Regions from separate parts of the Pseudomonas sp. LBUM1673 genome, predicted to be linked through region 2. Evidence: predicted binding sites of a transcription regulator. Region 2 holds the regulator's gene; each other region holds the start of a gene.

The links. The regulator sigma-54, encoded in region 2, starts transcription at its own class of promoters, with help from an activator protein. The targets are predictions, from matches to a motif close to ANTGGCATNNANNTTGCTNT.
Positions count from the first base shown of each region.
Region 1: flgB (flagellar basal body rod protein FlgB) is a predicted target of sigma-54. The motif match lies at 1,898-1,917, and genes of this name have one in related genera.
Region 3: glnK (P-II family nitrogen regulator) is a predicted target of sigma-54. The motif match lies at 2,106-2,125, and genes of this name have one in related genera.
Region 4: ACA044_RS22210 (flagellar basal body rod protein FlgF) is a predicted target of sigma-54. The motif match lies at 1,966-1,985, and genes of this name have one in related genera.

Region 1 is NZ_CP166780.1:4,875,086-4,879,294, forward strand. It holds gene flgE (flagellar hook protein FlgE) at 1-261, opposite strand, end outside; gene flgD (flagellar hook assembly protein FlgD) at 293-985, opposite strand; gene flgC (flagellar basal body rod protein FlgC) at 1,001-1,444, opposite strand; gene flgB (flagellar basal body rod protein FlgB) at 1,448-1,855, opposite strand; gene cheR (protein-glutamate O-methyltransferase CheR) at 2,136-2,963, opposite strand; gene ACA044_RS22520 (chemotaxis protein CheV) at 3,010-3,942, opposite strand; gene flgA (flagellar basal body P-ring formation chaperone FlgA) at 4,029-4,209, shown strand, end outside.
Region 2 is NZ_CP166780.1:1,019,116-1,023,324, reverse strand. It holds gene lptC (LPS export ABC transporter periplasmic protein LptC) at 1-462, shown strand, start outside; gene lptA (lipopolysaccharide transport periplasmic protein LptA) at 449-997, shown strand; gene lptB (LPS export ABC transporter ATP-binding protein) at 997-1,722, shown strand; gene ACA044_RS04495 (RNA polymerase factor sigma-54) at 1,906-3,399, shown strand; gene hpf (ribosome hibernation-promoting factor, HPF/YfiA family) at 3,473-3,781, shown strand; gene ptsN (PTS IIA-like nitrogen regulatory protein PtsN) at 3,794-4,209, shown strand, end outside.
Region 3 is NZ_CP166780.1:6,490,867-6,495,075, reverse strand. It holds partial or broken gene ACA044_RS29805 (YifB family Mg chelatase-like AAA ATPase) at 1-208, opposite strand, end outside; partial or broken gene ACA044_RS29800 (HigA family addiction module antitoxin) at 585-680, shown strand; gene ACA044_RS29795 (BRO-N domain-containing protein) at 692-1,213, opposite strand; gene ACA044_RS29790 (accessory factor UbiK family protein) at 1,652-1,912, opposite strand; gene glnK (P-II family nitrogen regulator) at 2,330-2,668, shown strand; gene ACA044_RS29780 (ammonium transporter) at 2,704-4,041, shown strand.
Region 4 is NZ_CP166780.1:4,805,108-4,809,316, forward strand. It holds gene flgH (flagellar basal body L-ring protein FlgH) at 1-287, opposite strand, end outside; gene flgG (flagellar basal-body rod protein FlgG) at 340-1,125, opposite strand; gene ACA044_RS22210 (flagellar basal body rod protein FlgF) at 1,171-1,911, opposite strand; gene ACA044_RS22215 (sigma-54-dependent transcriptional regulator) at 2,268-3,827, opposite strand.

The DNA of each region.
Region 1 (4,209 bases), 2.9 Mb from region 2:
GCTGCCCTGGATGCCCATGTCGAGCACGTTGCCGGTGTTGTTCACATCGCCTTGGCTGAACTGCTGGGAGACGTTGGCCAGACGCACGCCGTTACCGATGGTCTTGCTGCCGGTACCCAGGCGGGTGGCCGAGTACACGTCTTCGAATTCTGCGCGGGACGATTTGAAACCGGTGGTCGCGACGTTGGCGATGTTGTTGCCGGTCACGTCCAGTTGTTTGTTGGCGGCATAGAGACCGCTAAGGCCGATATTGAAAGACATATTCCACTCCTTTGTGCCGGGTTAGTCGGCTCTATATACCAATGGTTTGTACTTCGGACAGGGCAACGCTGCCCAGGCCTGCCAGGTTCAGCGTCAACTCACCGCCGGTCTGGCTGAGGGTCACGCTGTTGACCGTTGCCGGCAGGTAAGTAATCAGAGAGGTGGCCGTGTCGTCGATGGTGGTCGTCGCGCTGAAGGTGTAGGTACCCGCCGTCGCCACGCTGCCCGCATCGTCCTTGCCGTCCCAGACAAAGCTGGAATTGCCGGCACTCTGGCTACCCAGCTCAATCGTGCGAACGGTTGTACCCTCGGCGTTATTGATCTTGATGGTGACCCCGGATACCGACGAAGGCACGACGACCGTACCGTTGAGGCTCTTGGAGGTGTCGACCACGGCGGTGTCGGTCTGCGCGATGACCGAACGGCCCACCAGCGAAGAAGCCTGCAAGGCTTGCGAGGAGTTGTAGCTGCTGGCAAGGCCGGTGACCGTGTCGTTCAGCGTGGTGATGCCTTCCAGGCTACTGAACTGCGCCAGCTGGGCCACGAACTCGCTGTTGTCCTGAGGATCGAGCGGGTTCTGGTTTTTCAGCTGAGTCACCAGCAGTTGCAGGAACGCGTCTTTGCCCAGTTCCTGGCCGCCGGTAGCGGCCGAGGTCAGGCTGCCGGTAGTAGAAGTAGTGGTCGTGACCGAAGAGTTGGCCAGTACATCACTGATAACGCTCATATGAATCGCCCCTTATCACTGACCGAGGGTCAGGACCTTCTGCATCATGGTTTTGGCGGTGTTCATCATTTCGGCGTTGGTCTGGAACGAACGGCTCGCGGAAATCATGTCGGCCATCTCTTCGACGACGTTGACGTTCGGGTAGTAGACGTAGCCCTTGCCATCGGCAGCCGGATGGTTCGGCTCGTAGCGCGCTTCAAGGTTGCTCTGGTCTTCGACCACACCCAGCACTTGCACGCCTTGACCGGCCGCGTCCTGGTTCTGGAACAGCGAGTCGCTGCCGCCGCTCTGGCCGCCCTGGAACATGGTGGCGAACACTGGGTGACGGGCGCGGTAAGTCTGGTCGATGCTCGACGAAACGGTCTCGGCGTTGGCGATGTTACTGGCGACGGTGTTCAAGCGAGTGGTCTGGGCACTCATGCCGCTACCGGCAATGTTGAAAACACTGGATAGAGACATGGATTACTCTCCGCGCAGGGCTGACACCAGCCCTTTGAATTTACTGTTGAGCAGGGTGAAGCTGGCCTGGAAGTTGACCGCGTTTTCCGCGTAGTTCGACTGTTCCAGTTGGGCGTCCACGGTGTTCTGGTCGATCGACGGTTGCATCGGTGTGCGATACATCAGCGACTCGTCGCCGTTGCCCAGGCCTTCAGCTTCGATGTGACGGCTGTTGGTCATGTTCAAGGCGAACTTGCCGTTTTTGGTTTTCTCGTTCTGCTCGGCGAGCACTTTCGAGAAGTCCAGATCCCGAGCCTTGTAGTTCGGGGTGTCGGCGTTGGCGATGTTGTTGGCCAAGACTTCAGCGCGCTGAGCGCGAAAGCCCAGGGCTTGTTCGTGGATACCGAGCGCTTTATCGAAGCTGATGCTCATGTCGGGAAACCTTCGGGTGACCTGATTTTTCGTACGATGGATATAGCAAGCGGCGTGCCAATTCAAAAAAGCCCGTAAACCGGGGCTTTGCCGGCGGTGGCAGGGCGGCAATGCCAGAAAAGCGGCAACCGATTTCCGCCGCCTGCCGCTTTTCTGCCGCTTCTTGCAATCGAAAGAACACCACCGCTCCCACAGGGGTTGTGGTGATTTTGAGAGATAATTACAGGCATAAAAAAACGGGAGCCCCTGAGGACTCCCGTTTTTTTATGCCGCCAACGAATCACTTCGCCTGGTAAATGATTCCCGGGCTGCACTGGACCATCTGGTAATGGTCCGGCAAACCGTTCAGCGCTTCGGACGCGCCAAGAAACAGATAACCGCCCGGCTTCAGCGTGCTGTGAATGCGCAACAGGATGTCTTTCTTCACCTCGGCGGAGAAGTAGATCAGTACGTTGCGGCAGAACACGATGTCGAACTTGCCCAGGCTCGCGTAGCTGTCCAGCAGGTTGAACGAACGAAACTCCACCCGACTCTTGATCGGCGCCTTGATGGCCCAGCGTCCCGGCCCTTTGGGGTCGAAGTAACGCTGAAGGCGCTCGGGCGACAGACCGCGGCCAATGGCCAGGCTGTCGTACTCGCCGGTCTTGCAGTTGGTCAGCATGGTGCCGGACAGGTCGGTGGCAACGATCTGCACGCCCATCTTCAACTGGCCCATGTTGACCCGCTCGAACTCATCGATGGACATCGACAGCGAATAGGGTTCCTGCCCCGACGAGCACGCCGCCGACCAGATCCGCAGGCGCTGGCCGGGGCTGGCCTTGATCGCTTCAGGCAATACCTTGTTCTTCAAGACTTCAAACGGATAGGTGTCACGAAACCACAGGGTTTCGTTGGTGGTCATGGCATCCACCACCATCTCGCGCAAACCGCTGCGCGGCTGGGTCTGGATGCGCTGAACCAGCTCACCCAGGGATTTGATGCCCTGCTGTTCCATCAGTTTGTTGAGACGGCTCGAGACCAGGTATTGCTTGTTTTCACCGAGCAAAATGCCACAGGCTTTTTCCAGGAATACCCGGAACTGTTCGAAATCCAAATTACCCGTAGACAATGATGCCGCCTCTTAAATCGTGTTGACCGCCAGGGGCAGAAGGCCCCTAGCTGTTATCTGCTGCTTTGATCCGGTCGACTACCCGGGATGCCAGGTCATCAGGACGGAATTTGGCCAGGAAGTCATCGGCACCGACCTTCTTGACCATCGCCTGATTGAATACACCCGACAACGAAGTATGCAGGATGATATGAAGCTTTTGCATGCGCGGGTCGGCGCGGATCTCGGCCGTCAGGGTGTACCCGTCCATCTCCGGCATCTCGATGTCGGAGATCATCATCAGGAACTCTTCCTCCGGCTTCTTGCCCTCGTCGACCAGCTTGCGCAGGTAATCCAGCGCTTGCCGACCGTCGTTCAACGCCACCACTTCGACGCCGACCGTTTGCAGGCAACGAGTCACCTGCTTGCGCGCCACCGACGAGTCATCGACCGTCAATACTCGCAAAGAGAGCGCCTTGTGCTGAGTCTCGACATCCACCACGCCAATCGAAATCGCTTCCGGTGTCGGCGCCACTTCCGCCAGCACCTTCTCGACGTCGATGATTTCGACTAACTGGTTGTCGACCCGAGTCACAGCCGTCAGGTAATGATCGCGCCCCGTGCCCTTGGGTGGCGGATGAATCTCCTCCCAGTTCATGTTGACGATGCGTTCCACCGACCGAACCAGGAAGCCCTGGGTCTTGGTGTTGTACTCCGTGATGATCACGAAGGGATTGCTCTGATCCAGCAACCGACCGGAACCGGTCGCCATCGCCAGATCCAGAATCGGAATGGTCGCCCCCCGAATATTCGCCACACCGCACACGACAGGACTGGACTTGGGCATCAGGGTCAGCTTGGGGCATTGCAGCACCTCGCGAACCTTGAACACGTTGATCCCATACAGCTGCTGGCCGTCGAGACGGAACAACAACAGCTCAAGGCGATTCTGCCCTACCAGTTGCGTGCGCTGGTTCACCGAATCCATTACACCAGCCATGCCCAGACTCCTACTACCTACCAACGCTAAGTGTGTTGCGACGCACATTCTTCACTAAACGGCACGGCGCTTGCTTTTTAACTCTTATGAACACAGAACCGACATTTTTCCGACGCCTGACATCAACCTGCCGCAGATTACTCTGTGCGATGTCGGCCGTTTGCCTGTTCAACGCTGGCAGCCCTGCCCTTGCTGATGCGGTTACCTTGCCTGACATGCTTATCGGCGTCACTCAGGGCTTTCTTGAATTCACCGTAGAAGACTATC
Region 2 (4,209 bases):
GTGCAGGTCGATGAAGCGGCGATCGACTATTACGCCATCAACGCCCACAGCGTGCAGTACTTGCCGGACGGCAAATTGCAGTACGAAATGACGTCCGACAAGGTCGAACACCTGAAAGCAACCGAAGTGACGTTGCTGACCAATCCTGACCTGAACATGTTTCGCGGCACGGAGTTCCCCTGGCACGTCCAGAGCGAGCGCGGCGAAGTTAACCCGGACGGCACCCAGGTCGAGCTGATTGACTCGGTACGTATCACGCGCTTCGACGAAAAAAACCGCAAAACCCTGATTACCACCACCCGTATGACAGTGTTCCCGCAGCAGCAATATGCGCAGACCGATCAACCCGTTAGAATCGACGGCGCTGGCGGTGTATCGACAGGCAACGGAATGAAAGCGTACTTGAAAGAAAGCAGGATACACCTGCTATCGAACGTAAGAGGACAGTATGAGGCTCGTTAAAACTCTCCCTATTTTGCTCAGTCTGGGCGCAGCACTGGGAAGCGTGAGCGCCTGGGCTCTGCCGAACGATCAAGAGCAGCCTATCCGCATTCAGGCCGACGATGCCCAACTGGACGACAAGAATGGCGTTGCCACCTATAAAGGCGACGTGATCATCACCCAGGGCTCGATGAAGGTCACCGGCAACACCGTGACCATCACCCGCACCCCGGCCGGCGACATCGACGTGGTGACTTCGGTGGGCAACCTCGCCTACTTCGAGCAACTGCAAACTGCAGGCGACACGAAGCCGGTTCAGGGTTACGGGATGACTATCCAGTACCACGCCTCGCAAAACCGCGTCGTGCTGATCGATCGCGCCAAGGTCATCGATAAGGACAACAACGTCACCCAAGGAGAGAAAATCGTCTACGACACGGTCAAAAAACTCGCGAGCGCCGGTCGCGCCACGGGTAACAAGGTCACCGAGGCGCGTCCTCGCATCGACATGGTGATCCAGCCGAAGAAGAAAACCGACGAGCAAAAGGCCCAGTAATGGCAACTCTGAAAGCTCAGCATCTGGCCAAGAGCTACAAGAGCCGCCAGGTCGTGCGTGACGTCAGCCTGTCAATCGACAGCGGTCAGATCGTCGGTCTGCTTGGCCCCAACGGCGCCGGCAAGACCACCTGCTTCTACATGATCGTCGGCCTGGTGCAGGCCGATCAGGGCCGCGTGCTGATCGACGACCTGGATGTCAGCCACCAACCGATGCACGGTCGTGCAAAGGCGGGTATCGGCTATCTTCCTCAAGAAGCGTCGATCTTCCGTAAGCTTTCGGTGGCCGACAACATCATGGCCATCCTCGAAACCCGCAAGGAACTCGACAAGGCCGGTCGCCGCAAAGAGCTGGAAAGCCTGCTGCAGGAATTTCACATCCACCACATCCGCGACAACCTCGGCATGAGCCTGTCCGGTGGTGAGCGTCGCCGCGTGGAAATCGCCCGGGCACTGGCCACCAACCCGAAATTCATCCTCCTCGACGAACCCTTCGCCGGCGTGGACCCGATTTCGGTCGGCGACATCAAGCAGATCATCCATCACCTCAAGGCCAAAGGCATTGGCGTGCTGATCACTGACCACAACGTCCGTGAAACCCTGGATATCTGCGAAACCGCCTACATCGTCAACGATGGCCAGCTGATCGCCGAAGGTGACTCCGCCACCATCCTGGCCAACGAACTGGTCAAGGAAGTGTATCTGGGCCATGAGTTCCGCCTGTAAGCGCTGAGGTGCTGGCCAGTCGCCCAAGCGCTCGTTTCAATAAAAAATCAATAGATTTTTATTGTTACAGCGCTCTAGGCAAACACTTCAGTTTCAGGCATATAATTTGCTTATGTTTGGCGCTTCGGCGCCCTGTAGTGGATGGCGCATGTGCGCCGGCGAATAAGGTGTTAAGCCCCTGCCATGAAACCATCGCTAGTCTTGAGAATGGGCCAGCAGCTGACGATGACACCGCAGCTGCAACAGGCCATCCGCCTGCTCCAATTGTCGACCCTGGACCTGCAACAGGAAATCCAGGAGGCCCTGGAGTCCAATCCGATGCTCGAACGCCAGGAAGAAGGCGACGACTTCGATAACGCCGACCCCTTGGCCGACAAAACCGAACAGCAACCCAACGCCGACGTTCAGGAACCCTCCTACCAGGAAACCGCCCCGACGGTGGATAACCTCGAGGAAGGCGACTGGAACGAGCGCATTCCCAACGAACTGCCCGTCGACACGGCCTGGGAAGACGTCTACCAGACCAGCGCCAGCAGCCTGCCGAGCAACGATGACGACGAATGGGATTTCACCACCCGTACGTCGGCCGGTGAAAGCCTGCAAAGTCACTTGCTCTGGCAACTGAACCTGGCACCAATGTCCGACACTGATCGCCTGATCGCCGTAACCCTGATCGACTGCATCAACAATCAGGGCTATCTGGACGAAACCCTCGAGGAAATCCTCGAGGCCTTCGATCCGGAACTGGACATCGAGCTGGACGAAATCGAAGCCGTCCTGCACCGCATCCAGCAATTCGAACCTGCCGGCATCGGCGCCCGCAACCTGGGCGAATGCCTGCTGCTGCAACTGCGCCAACTGCCCGCCAAGACCCCTTGGCTAGCCGAGGCCAAACGTCTGGTCACCGATTACATCGACCTGCTCGGCAGCCGCGACTACAGCCAGCTGATGCGCCGCATGAAGCTCAAGGAAGATGAACTGCGCCAGGTCATCGAACTGGTCCAGAGCCTCAACCCGCGCCCGGGCTCGCAGATCGAGTCCACCGAAGCCGAATACGTGGTTCCCGATGTGATCGTGCGCAAGGACAACGAGCGCTGGCTGGTGGAGCTGAATCAGGAGTCGGTGCCGCGCCTGCGGGTCAATGCCCAATACGCCGGTTTCGTGCGCCGCGCCGATACCAGCGCGGATAACACCTTCATGCGCAATCAGTTACAAGAGGCTCGCTGGTTCATCAAGAGCCTGCAAAGCCGCAACGAAACCCTGATGAAAGTGGCCACCCAGATCGTCGAGCATCAGCGCGGCTTTCTTGAATATGGCGACGAAGCCATGAAGCCGTTGGTGCTGCATGACATCGCCGAAGCGGTGGGCATGCACGAATCGACGATTTCACGGGTGACCACACAAAAATTCATGCATACCCCACGGGGAATTTATGAACTGAAATATTTTTTCTCCAGCCACGTAAGTACCTCCGAAGGCGGTGAATGCTCGTCCACGGCGATTCGCGCGATCATCAAAAAACTGGTTGCCGCGGAAAATCAGAAAAAGCCGTTGAGTGACAGCAAGATCGCTGGTTTACTGGAGGCACAAGGCATTCAGGTGGCTCGCCGCACCGTCGCCAAGTACCGCGAATCCCTCGGGATCGCGCCTTCGAGCGAACGCAAGCGGTTGATGTAAGCCACGCCACAGCGTTCCAGTGGCAGGTATTTCTGCCTGCCGCTTTATGCACTGGCAACGAAGGAGAAGCTGTATGCAAGTCAACATCAGTGGACACCAACTGGAAGTGACCGAACCTCTTCGCACCTACATCGGCGAAAAACTCGAACGATTAGAGAGGCATTTCGACAAGATCACCAACGTGCAGGTCACGATGACGGTCGAAAAGCTCAAGCAGAAAATCGAAGCCACGCTGCATATTCCCGGCAATGAAGTAGTCGCAAACGCGGAGCATACCGATATGTACGCGGCGATCGACGCACTGACCGACAAGCTGGATAAACAACTCAAAAAGCATAAGGAAAAGACCCAAAGCCTCCTCCAGGGCGCGACCGGTCGTTAACACTCCCAACCCATGATCCGACTTGAAAGCATCCTGACCCCCGGCCGTTCTCTCGTGAACGTGCCGGGCGGCAGTAAAAAGAAAGCCCTCGAGCAAATTGCCAACCTGATCGCCCGGGAAGTGCCGGATCTGGAGATGCAAGATGTCTTCGAGGCTCTGATTGCCCGTGAAAAACTCGGTTCGACCGGTTTTGGCAACGGTATTGCAATCCCCCACTGTCGCCTGAAGGGCTGCACCTCGCCCATCAGCGCCCTGATGCACCTGGATGCGCCCATCGATTTCGACGCCATCGACGGTGCCCCGGTTGACCTGCTGTTTGTACTGCTGGTCCCGGAAGCCGCCACCGATGCGCACCTGGAACTGCTGCGCCAGATCGCCAGCATGCTTGATCGCAAGGAAGTGCGTGAAAAACTGCGCAGCGCCCCGAG
Region 3 (4,209 bases), 1.3 Mb from region 2:
CGAGATTCAAGGTGATACGCCGCGCTGGAAATTGCAGGCCTGAATTGATGATCGCGCTGCGCACCCGGTCCTTGCTTTCCTTCACGGCGGCTTCAGGCAAACCGACCATCGTCAGCGATGGCAAACCGTTGGCCAGGTGGACTTCTACGGTAACAGCGGGCGCATCAACGCCAATCTGGGCGCGGCTGTGGACGATGGATAGGGACATGGTCGTTCCTTGAGCTGAAGAGCACCGCTTCCTGCGGTTTTTGAAGGGTAGTCGTGGGCAGAGGATTTAGCGTGGCGGCGGAGTAACCAAACTTTCGCAGGATGTTGCTGGGGTGGCGAGCTGATTCCAGTCAGTGAAGTCGTAACGCGATCCGTAGCAGCTGGCGAAGCCTGCGTTCGGCTGCGCAGCAGTCGTAAATTCGAGTTGTACGGTCTGTTTGATGCACCGAGTGATCTGATTTACGGCTGCTGCGCAGCCGAACGCAGCCTTCGGCAGCTGCTACAAAGGTTATGCCGCGGCTGGTATTTAGGCGTAATCAGCCGCGGCAGCTATTTTTTTGTAGGACTGGTCTTGGATAAATGAAGGACTTCGGTGAAAGAAGCTATCGCTCTACCTGAAAACCACGCCAGAGTTCTGGCTAAACCTGCAATCGACCTACGATCAGCGAAGAGCCGAAATCGAGCGTGGTTGAGCTTCGGCTACTTAAAAAGACTGCAGCACCCGCGAAGCACGCTTCCACCACGGTGCATTGACCGTACCTCGCGGGCGCTCCTCATTCGGCAGCAGCTGCGGAACATCCTGCAACCGAATCCACGGCTGGTTATTCCAGTGCAGCAAACTCAAAGACATTTCCGGCCAATTCAGTAGGCTCAGAATCGGGCGTTCGGTTGAGGTGGGTTGCTGGGCGTCTCTGAGGGCTGGCACTACGTCGTGGGTCAGCCATTCGCGCAGGCCTCGGTATTCGGGGCAGTAGTGGTAGATCAGTAACGCGTAGACGCCGGACTCGCTGATCAGCAGTGTGTTTTCGACGGTGCCGTGGATGAGCATCTGCAGATTCTGGTGTTGGTCGGGATCGAGTTTGCGTAGCGCTCGTTCGTCCAGGAAAAGCCTGAGCAATCGGCCGAGGTCGCGTGCGCTGAACCAGGCCTGGTTTTCCAGGAGGAGGGCGTGGAGGTGGAGTTTGTGGCGGGTGAAGACGTGGGGGGTTAGATAGTTTTCGTCCATGGTGCAGTTCTCGGGGGCGAGTGAAGAAAACTGCCTCTGATCGTCGCCAAACGAAAAGGGTGGCAGCTGTACGTGGGTTGGCGAACCGGTGAACCCCGAAATCCGGCAGACCCGAAGGTCTCCCACGCACAGCCGCCATAACTCGGGATGGGAAAAGTTCCCTGTTCGAATGTGGTCGCGGTGCGTCGGGGGTTTCCAGGTCGCCAAACCCAGTGCTGAATATTCAGCTGAGGATGAGCTTAGGAACCTTGGCTTCACGGCGCAATCGGACGGCGGTGGTGATCTTTGTAGGACGTTGCCGGGATGTTTGCGGGGCTTAAGATCAAAAGATCGCAGCCTTCGGCAGCTCCTACAGGTGAGTCGGAAGGTCGTTCCGACCTTATTCGCGAGCAAGCCCGCTCCCACAGTAGATCGGGGTTCACATTGGGAGCGGTGGGATTACTCGGCGGGTGGATTCAGTTTCGCTTCCAGCTCCGCCACTTTCGCCTCAAGGCTCTCCAACCGTGCGCGGGTTCGGGCCAGCACGACCATCTGGCTATCGAATTCTTCCCGGCTCACCAGATCCAGCTTGCTGAAGCCGCTCTGCAGCAGGGCCTTGAACTGGCTTTCGATTTCGCTTTTCGGCAGTGGGGTGTCGCCGCTGAAGAGGCGGGAGGCGGTGCCGCTCAGGGCGTCGAGGAAGTCTTTGGGCGCGAGCATGGGGAAATGTCCTGTCAACAATGGCGGGCAGTGTACCACGCAGTGTCTATAGTCAATCTCGGCAGCGGCGATGCACGCTTTTCGCGCATGCGAGTGGATGGCGGTGCACTGTTGTTGTGCGTAACTGTTGCGTCAATCGGCTGGAGGGGCCTGCGGCAGCGGCCAAGGGCTTGAAATCAATGGGTTTTGGATAGATGGCAAGCTTTCTGCTTAGTCGCTGGTGACCCATGCACTGATGCAGTCGCTGTGACGAATGCAGTGCGCCAAGCGGAACGGGGGAAGTTTCGTGCGGAGTGGTTAGCTGGCGTCGGACGGGCAGGTAAGGCCGACGATGCGTTACAAAGCCAGGCACTGCGCTTAGACTTGAGTCGGGTTTGTTTTCCTGGGGCAAGTCCACCAAATCGGGAGAGAGTTTTCATGAAGCTAGTCACTGCCATCATCAAGCCGTTCAAACTGGACGACGTGCGCGAGTCGTTGTCCGAGATCGGCGTGCAGGGCATTACCGTTACTGAAGTCAAAGGCTTCGGTCGGCAGAAGGGTCACACCGAGCTGTACCGCGGCGCGGAGTACGTGGTCGATTTTCTGCCCAAGGTGAAGATCGATGTCGCCATTGACGACAAGGATCTGGACCGGGTTATCGAGGCGATAACCAAGGCTGCCAACACCGGCAAGATCGGTGACGGCAAGATCTTCGTGGTCAATCTGGAACAGGCGATTCGCATCCGTACCGGCGAAACCGATACCGACGCAATCTAAGCTGCCACAAACCCAACGCCCCAGGAGAAAACAATATGACTCTGCGTAAAATCGCAGGGCTAGGAGCCCTGTTGTCCCTCGTCATGCCCGGCCTGGCCATGGCGGCAGACGAAGTGGCAGCCCCAGTCCTCAACTCCGGCGATACCGCCTGGATGATGACCTCGACAGCCCTCGTGCTGTTCATGACCATTCCCGGCCTCGCGCTGTTCTACGGCGGCATGGTTCGCTCCAAAAACATTCTTTCCGTGATGATGCAGTGCTTCGCCATTACCGGTCTGATCAGCATTCTGTGGGTCATTTATGGCTACAGCATTGCGTTCGACACCACCGGCATGGAGCAGGGCGTCGTCAACTTCAACTCGTTCTTCGGCGGCATGGGCAAGGCGTTCCTCGCCGGTGTCACACCTTCGAGCCTGACCGGTCCTGCGGCACTGTTCCCTGAGGCGGTGTTCATCACCTTCCAGATGACGTTCGCCATCATCACCCCAGCGTTGATCGTCGGTGCCTTCGCCGAGCGGATGAAGTTCTCCGCCATGCTGATCTTCATGGGCATCTGGTTCACCCTGGTTTACGCACCGATTGCGCACATGGTCTGGTCCGGCAACGGCGGCCTGATGTGGGATTGGGGTGTGCTCGACTTCGCGGGCGGCACCGTGGTGCATATCAACGCCGGTGTGGCGGGTCTGATTGCCTGCCTCGTACTGGGCAAGCGTAAAGGCTTCCCGACCACCCCGATGGCCCCGCACAACCTCGGTTACACCCTGATGGGCGCCGCGATGCTGTGGATCGGTTGGTTCGGCTTCAACGCCGGTTCTGCGGCTGCCGCCAACGGCACTGCCGGCATGGCGATGCTGGTGACCCAGATCGCCACCGCCGCTGCGGCATTGGGCTGGATGTTTGCCGAGTGGATCACCCACGGCAAGCCAAGCGCACTGGGTATCGCTTCGGGTGTTGTGGCCGGCCTGGTTGCAATCACTCCGGCAGCTGGCACCGTAGGCCCGATGGGCGCTCTGGTGATCGGTCTGGCGGCGGGCGTGGTGTGCTTCTTCTGCGCGACCACCCTGAAACGCAAACTCGGTTATGACGACTCTCTGGATGCCTTCGGCGTGCACGGTATCGGCGGTATCCTCGGCGCGATCCTGACCGGTGTGTTCGCAGCACCGTCCCTGGGTGGCTTCGGCACCGTCACCGACATTGCCGCACAAGTCTGGATTCAGTGCAAAGGCGTCGGCTTCACTGTGATCTACACCGCGATCGTCACCTTCATCATCCTCAAGGTCCTGGACGTCGTCATGGGTCTGCGTGTCACCGAGGAAGAAGAGGCTGTCGGCATCGATCTGGCGCTCCACAACGAACGCGGCTACAACTTGTAAGCACGCGCATAAAAAAATTGCCCGGCTTGCCGGGCATTTTTTTGTCTGGAGTTTGTCGGTGAAGGAAGGGCTGAAAGGTTTTTTCAGACACGTTCAGTCGTGTTTACGACGGGCGTTTTTCTACGGCCAATGGCTTACACGATTGAAGGAATATTAGGGCCTTTGTTT
Region 4 (4,209 bases), 3.0 Mb from region 2:
CTGGTCTCACTGTTCTTGTCGATCTGCGAGTTGGCGTTTTTGCTCGCCTGGGTGCGTTCGTTCAGGGTGATAGTGATGATGTCGCCGACCCGGAATGCCTTGCGGTCGCTGTACAGGTTCTGTTCGAAACCGGCCTGGTAGATCGAGCCGTTATTGGCGGCAGCCGGCAGCGGCGTGCGCGGCAACACCGGGGCGTAGTAAGGGTCATTGGGCTTGGGCGGCGGGGCGACGCAGCCCGCGAGCACGACGGCCCCACTCAGTGCCAGAACAGATACGAAGCGATTCATGACCCTACCTCACGGTGTTGCAGGCGACCTCATGGCCGCCTCATAGACTTGATTACAGATTCTGCGTTACGAACGAGAGCATCTGGTCGGCGGTGGAGATCACTTTGGAGTTCATCTCGTAAGCACGCTGAGTGGTGATCATGTTGACCATCTCTTCAACGGTGCTGACGTTGGACGTTTCCAGGGTGTTCTGCAGCGTGGTGCCGAAACCGGCGAGGCCCGGGGTGCCAACTTGCGGCGCGCCACTGGCAGCGGTTTCCAGGAACAGGTTGTTACCCACCGCTTGCAGACCGGCCGGGTTGATGAAGTCGGCGGTTTGCAGGTTGCCGATCACCTGGGAAGCAGCGTTACCGGGAACGGTGACGGACACGGTGCCGTCACGACCTACGGTAAAGGTCTGGGCGTCGCTCGGAATGACAATCGCCGGCTCCAGAGCGAAGCCGCTGGCGTTCACGATCTGACCGTTGGAATCCAGGTGGAACGTACCGTCACGGGTGTAGGACGTGGTGCCATCCGGCTGCAGAATCTGGAAAAAGCCGCGACCGTCGATGGCCATGTCCAACGGCTGCTCGGTGGTTTGCAGGCTGCCGGCGGTGAAGTTTTTCTGGGTGCCGACGATGCGCACACCGGTACCCACTTGCAGACCCGACGGCAATTCGCTGTCCTGGGTCGACTGGGCGCCTGGCTGGCGTTTGATCTGATACAGCAAATCCTGGAACTCGGCGCGGTCACGTTTGAAACCCGTGGTCGAAACGTTCGCCAGGTTGTTGGAAATGGTGGTGAGGTTGGTGTCCTGGGCGGACAGACCTGTTTTGGCAACCCATAGAGCCGGAAGCATTCGATTCTCCTCGTGCGCCTGTTTTACGGCGCGACGTTCTGATAATTAGCTGATCTGCAAGACCCGAGCCATGGCCTGGTCATCGTCTTTGGCGGTGTTCATCATCTTGATATGCAGTTCGAACTGCTTGGCCAGCGCCAGCACCGAGGTCATTTCTTCCACGGCATTGACGTTGCTCGACTCAAGGAACCCGGACACCAGTTTGACGTTGGCATCGGCCTGCGCCGGTTTGCCGTCCTTGGTGTGGATCGAACCGTCCAGGCCTTTGGTCATGTTCTTGAAGTCCGGGTTGACCAGTTTGATGCGGTCGACTTCGGCCATTACACGTGGACCTTCGCCCATCGCACGGATGCTGATGGTGCCGTCTTCGCCAACTTCGATTTGCTGCTCGGGCGGCACGGCAATCGGCCCGCCATTGCCTACCACCGGCATACCGTTGCCGGCGCGCAGCACGCCCAAGGCGTCAACGTTCAGGCTGCCGGTGCGCACATAGCTTTCACCGCCATCGGGGTTCTGCACTGCAATCCAGCCATTGCCTTGCACCGCGACATCGAGGTCGCGACCGGTTTCCACCAGCGAGCCCGCAGAAAAGTCGGTGGCCGGACGCTCGCTCATGGCAAACGCACGCGCCGGAAAGCTGTCACCAAACACCGGCATCGAACGGGCCTGCTCCAGGTCCTTCTGAAAACCATTGGTAGAGATGTTCGCCAGGTTGTTGGCATGAGCCTTCTGCGCCAAAGCATTCTGGCTGGCGCCGGTCATTGCCACATAAAGGTACTTGTCCACACTCTTTCCTCTGCATGCCGGACGTTTGCCGCCCACCGCTGTACTGCTGAGCTATAAGCAATTTGCAGACCAACTTTTTTCTGGCGGCGCCGGGCCCGGCAAACAAAGGACTTGAGGGATTCAGAGGGGACTGGGGGAATGTATCGAAGACGAAAAACCGGCGGTGTTATGCCGGTAGGTGGCAAGAGCCGGCCTTCATGACCGACTCAGTTCCCTGTGGCGAGGGAGCTTGCTCCCGCTCGGGCGCGAAGCGGCCGCAAAACCATCCTGCGCGATCTGCCTGCAATAATTCGGTTGTCATTTTTGGGGCTGCTGCGCAGCCCAGCGGGAGCAAGCTCCCTCGCCACAAAAGCTGCTTAGCCCGGCTCTTTGCCGACTTCGTACTCACGCAACTTATTGGCAATGGTCGTATGCGAAACCCCCAACCGTTTACCCAATTGCCGACTGCTCGGATGCTCGGAATACAAGCGTTCCAGCACCGCTTTTTCAAAGCGCCCGACAATCTCGTCCAACCCGCCCTCAAGGGAAAAATCGCCAAGCGGCTGACGCACGCCGTAATCCGGAAGACGAATGTGCTCGGCTTTGACGGTCCCCCCCTCACACAGAGAAACCGCCTGGAACAGTACGTTTTCCAACTGCCGCACATTACCCGGCCAGCGGTAGTGACTGAGCCGCTCCATCGCGGCCGGGGCCAGTTTCGGCAACGGACAACCTATCTGTCGACTGGCCTGATCAAGAAAGTGCTCCACCAGCGGCGCCAATCCGTCGAGGCATTCGCGCAGCGGCGGGATGTGCAGTGAGAGCACGTTCAAGCGATGGTACAAATCCTGGCGAAACTCACCGCGAGCACACAACTCGGACAAGTCCACCTGGGTCGCGCAGATCACCCGCACATCCAGATAGACCTCCTCATCGCTGCCCACACGACGGAAGCAACCGTCCTGCAGAAAGCGCAGCAATTTCACCTGCAAGCGCGGGCTCATTTCACCGACGCCATCGAGAAACAACGTACCGCCCGCCGTCAATTCCAACAGCCCGAGCTTGCCTTCGGCCCGCGCCCCTTCGAAGGCGCCGGGGCCGTAGCCGAACAATTCAGTCTCGGCCATGGACTCCGGCAGACCGGCGCAGTTGAGCGCCATCAGTGGTGATTGCCCACGCGGGCTCGCCAGATGACAGGCCCGCGCCAACAATTCCTTGCCGGTGCCGGTTTCACCTTCTATCAATAGAGGTGCATCCAGCGGCGCCATGCGTCGTGCCTCGCGAACCACCGCCGCCATCACTTTCGAGCTCTGGAAAATGCTGTCGAACCCACGCAACTCCTGCTTGCGCACGTTATAAATGCGCTCGCCCACCCGGTCCGCCCGGTGCAGCGTCAACACCGCACCGGCCATGGCTTCGCTGTCGTCATGTTCCGATTGCAACGGCGCGATGTCGGCAAGAAACACGTCGCCCTTGACCTTCACCCGCAAGCCGTTGATCCGTGACTTGTTGGCGCGTACCAGCTCCGGCAAATCGAAATCCTCGGCGTACCGCGACAGCGGAATCCCCGGCACCTCATCCACCCGCACGCCGAGCAACTGCGCCGCCGCACGGTTGGCCGCGACGATGGAGCCGCCCATGTCGATCGACAGCACCGGAAACTCCAGGGCACCGAGCAAGGCATTGAGCTCCATGTGCCGACGCTCGCTGGGCATCAGTCCTACGCGCTTGACGCCGAATACCCCGGCAATGGACTCGAACTTCGGGCGCAGCGCCTGGAATTGAATGTTGATCAGGTTCGGGCAGTGCAGATAGATCGCATTGCCGTGCTCACCGCCCACCTCGCCGCGGGCGACGTTAATCCCGTACTCGACCAGCAGGTTGAGAATGTCGCGCAGGATTCCGATGCGGTTCTGGCAGTGGACTTTGATACGCATATAAAGGCCCGAAAAAGCGGTGAGTGAGGTTGATGCCGAGCGCACAACCTGTGGGAGCGGGCCTGTGGCGAGGGGGCTTGCCCCCGTTTGAGTGCGCAGCACTCACAAGATCTTTGGTGCATCAGAGATTTTGGGGCTGCTTCGCAGCCCAACGGGGGCAAGCCCCCTCACCACAGCCCGCTCCCACAGGGGTATTTGCACTGCCCTCGGACGGATTTTTTTGCCGAGCGGCTCAGTTAGTCGTCAAGATTATGTGACACCCGTGAGCCATTTCAAACCCGGAAATATCAATACTTGCGCCATAGCGGCCAATCCGTAACGAATACTTTACGAAAAGCAGAGATTTTTCCTGCTCGCAACGCGGATCATCTGCAGCAACATC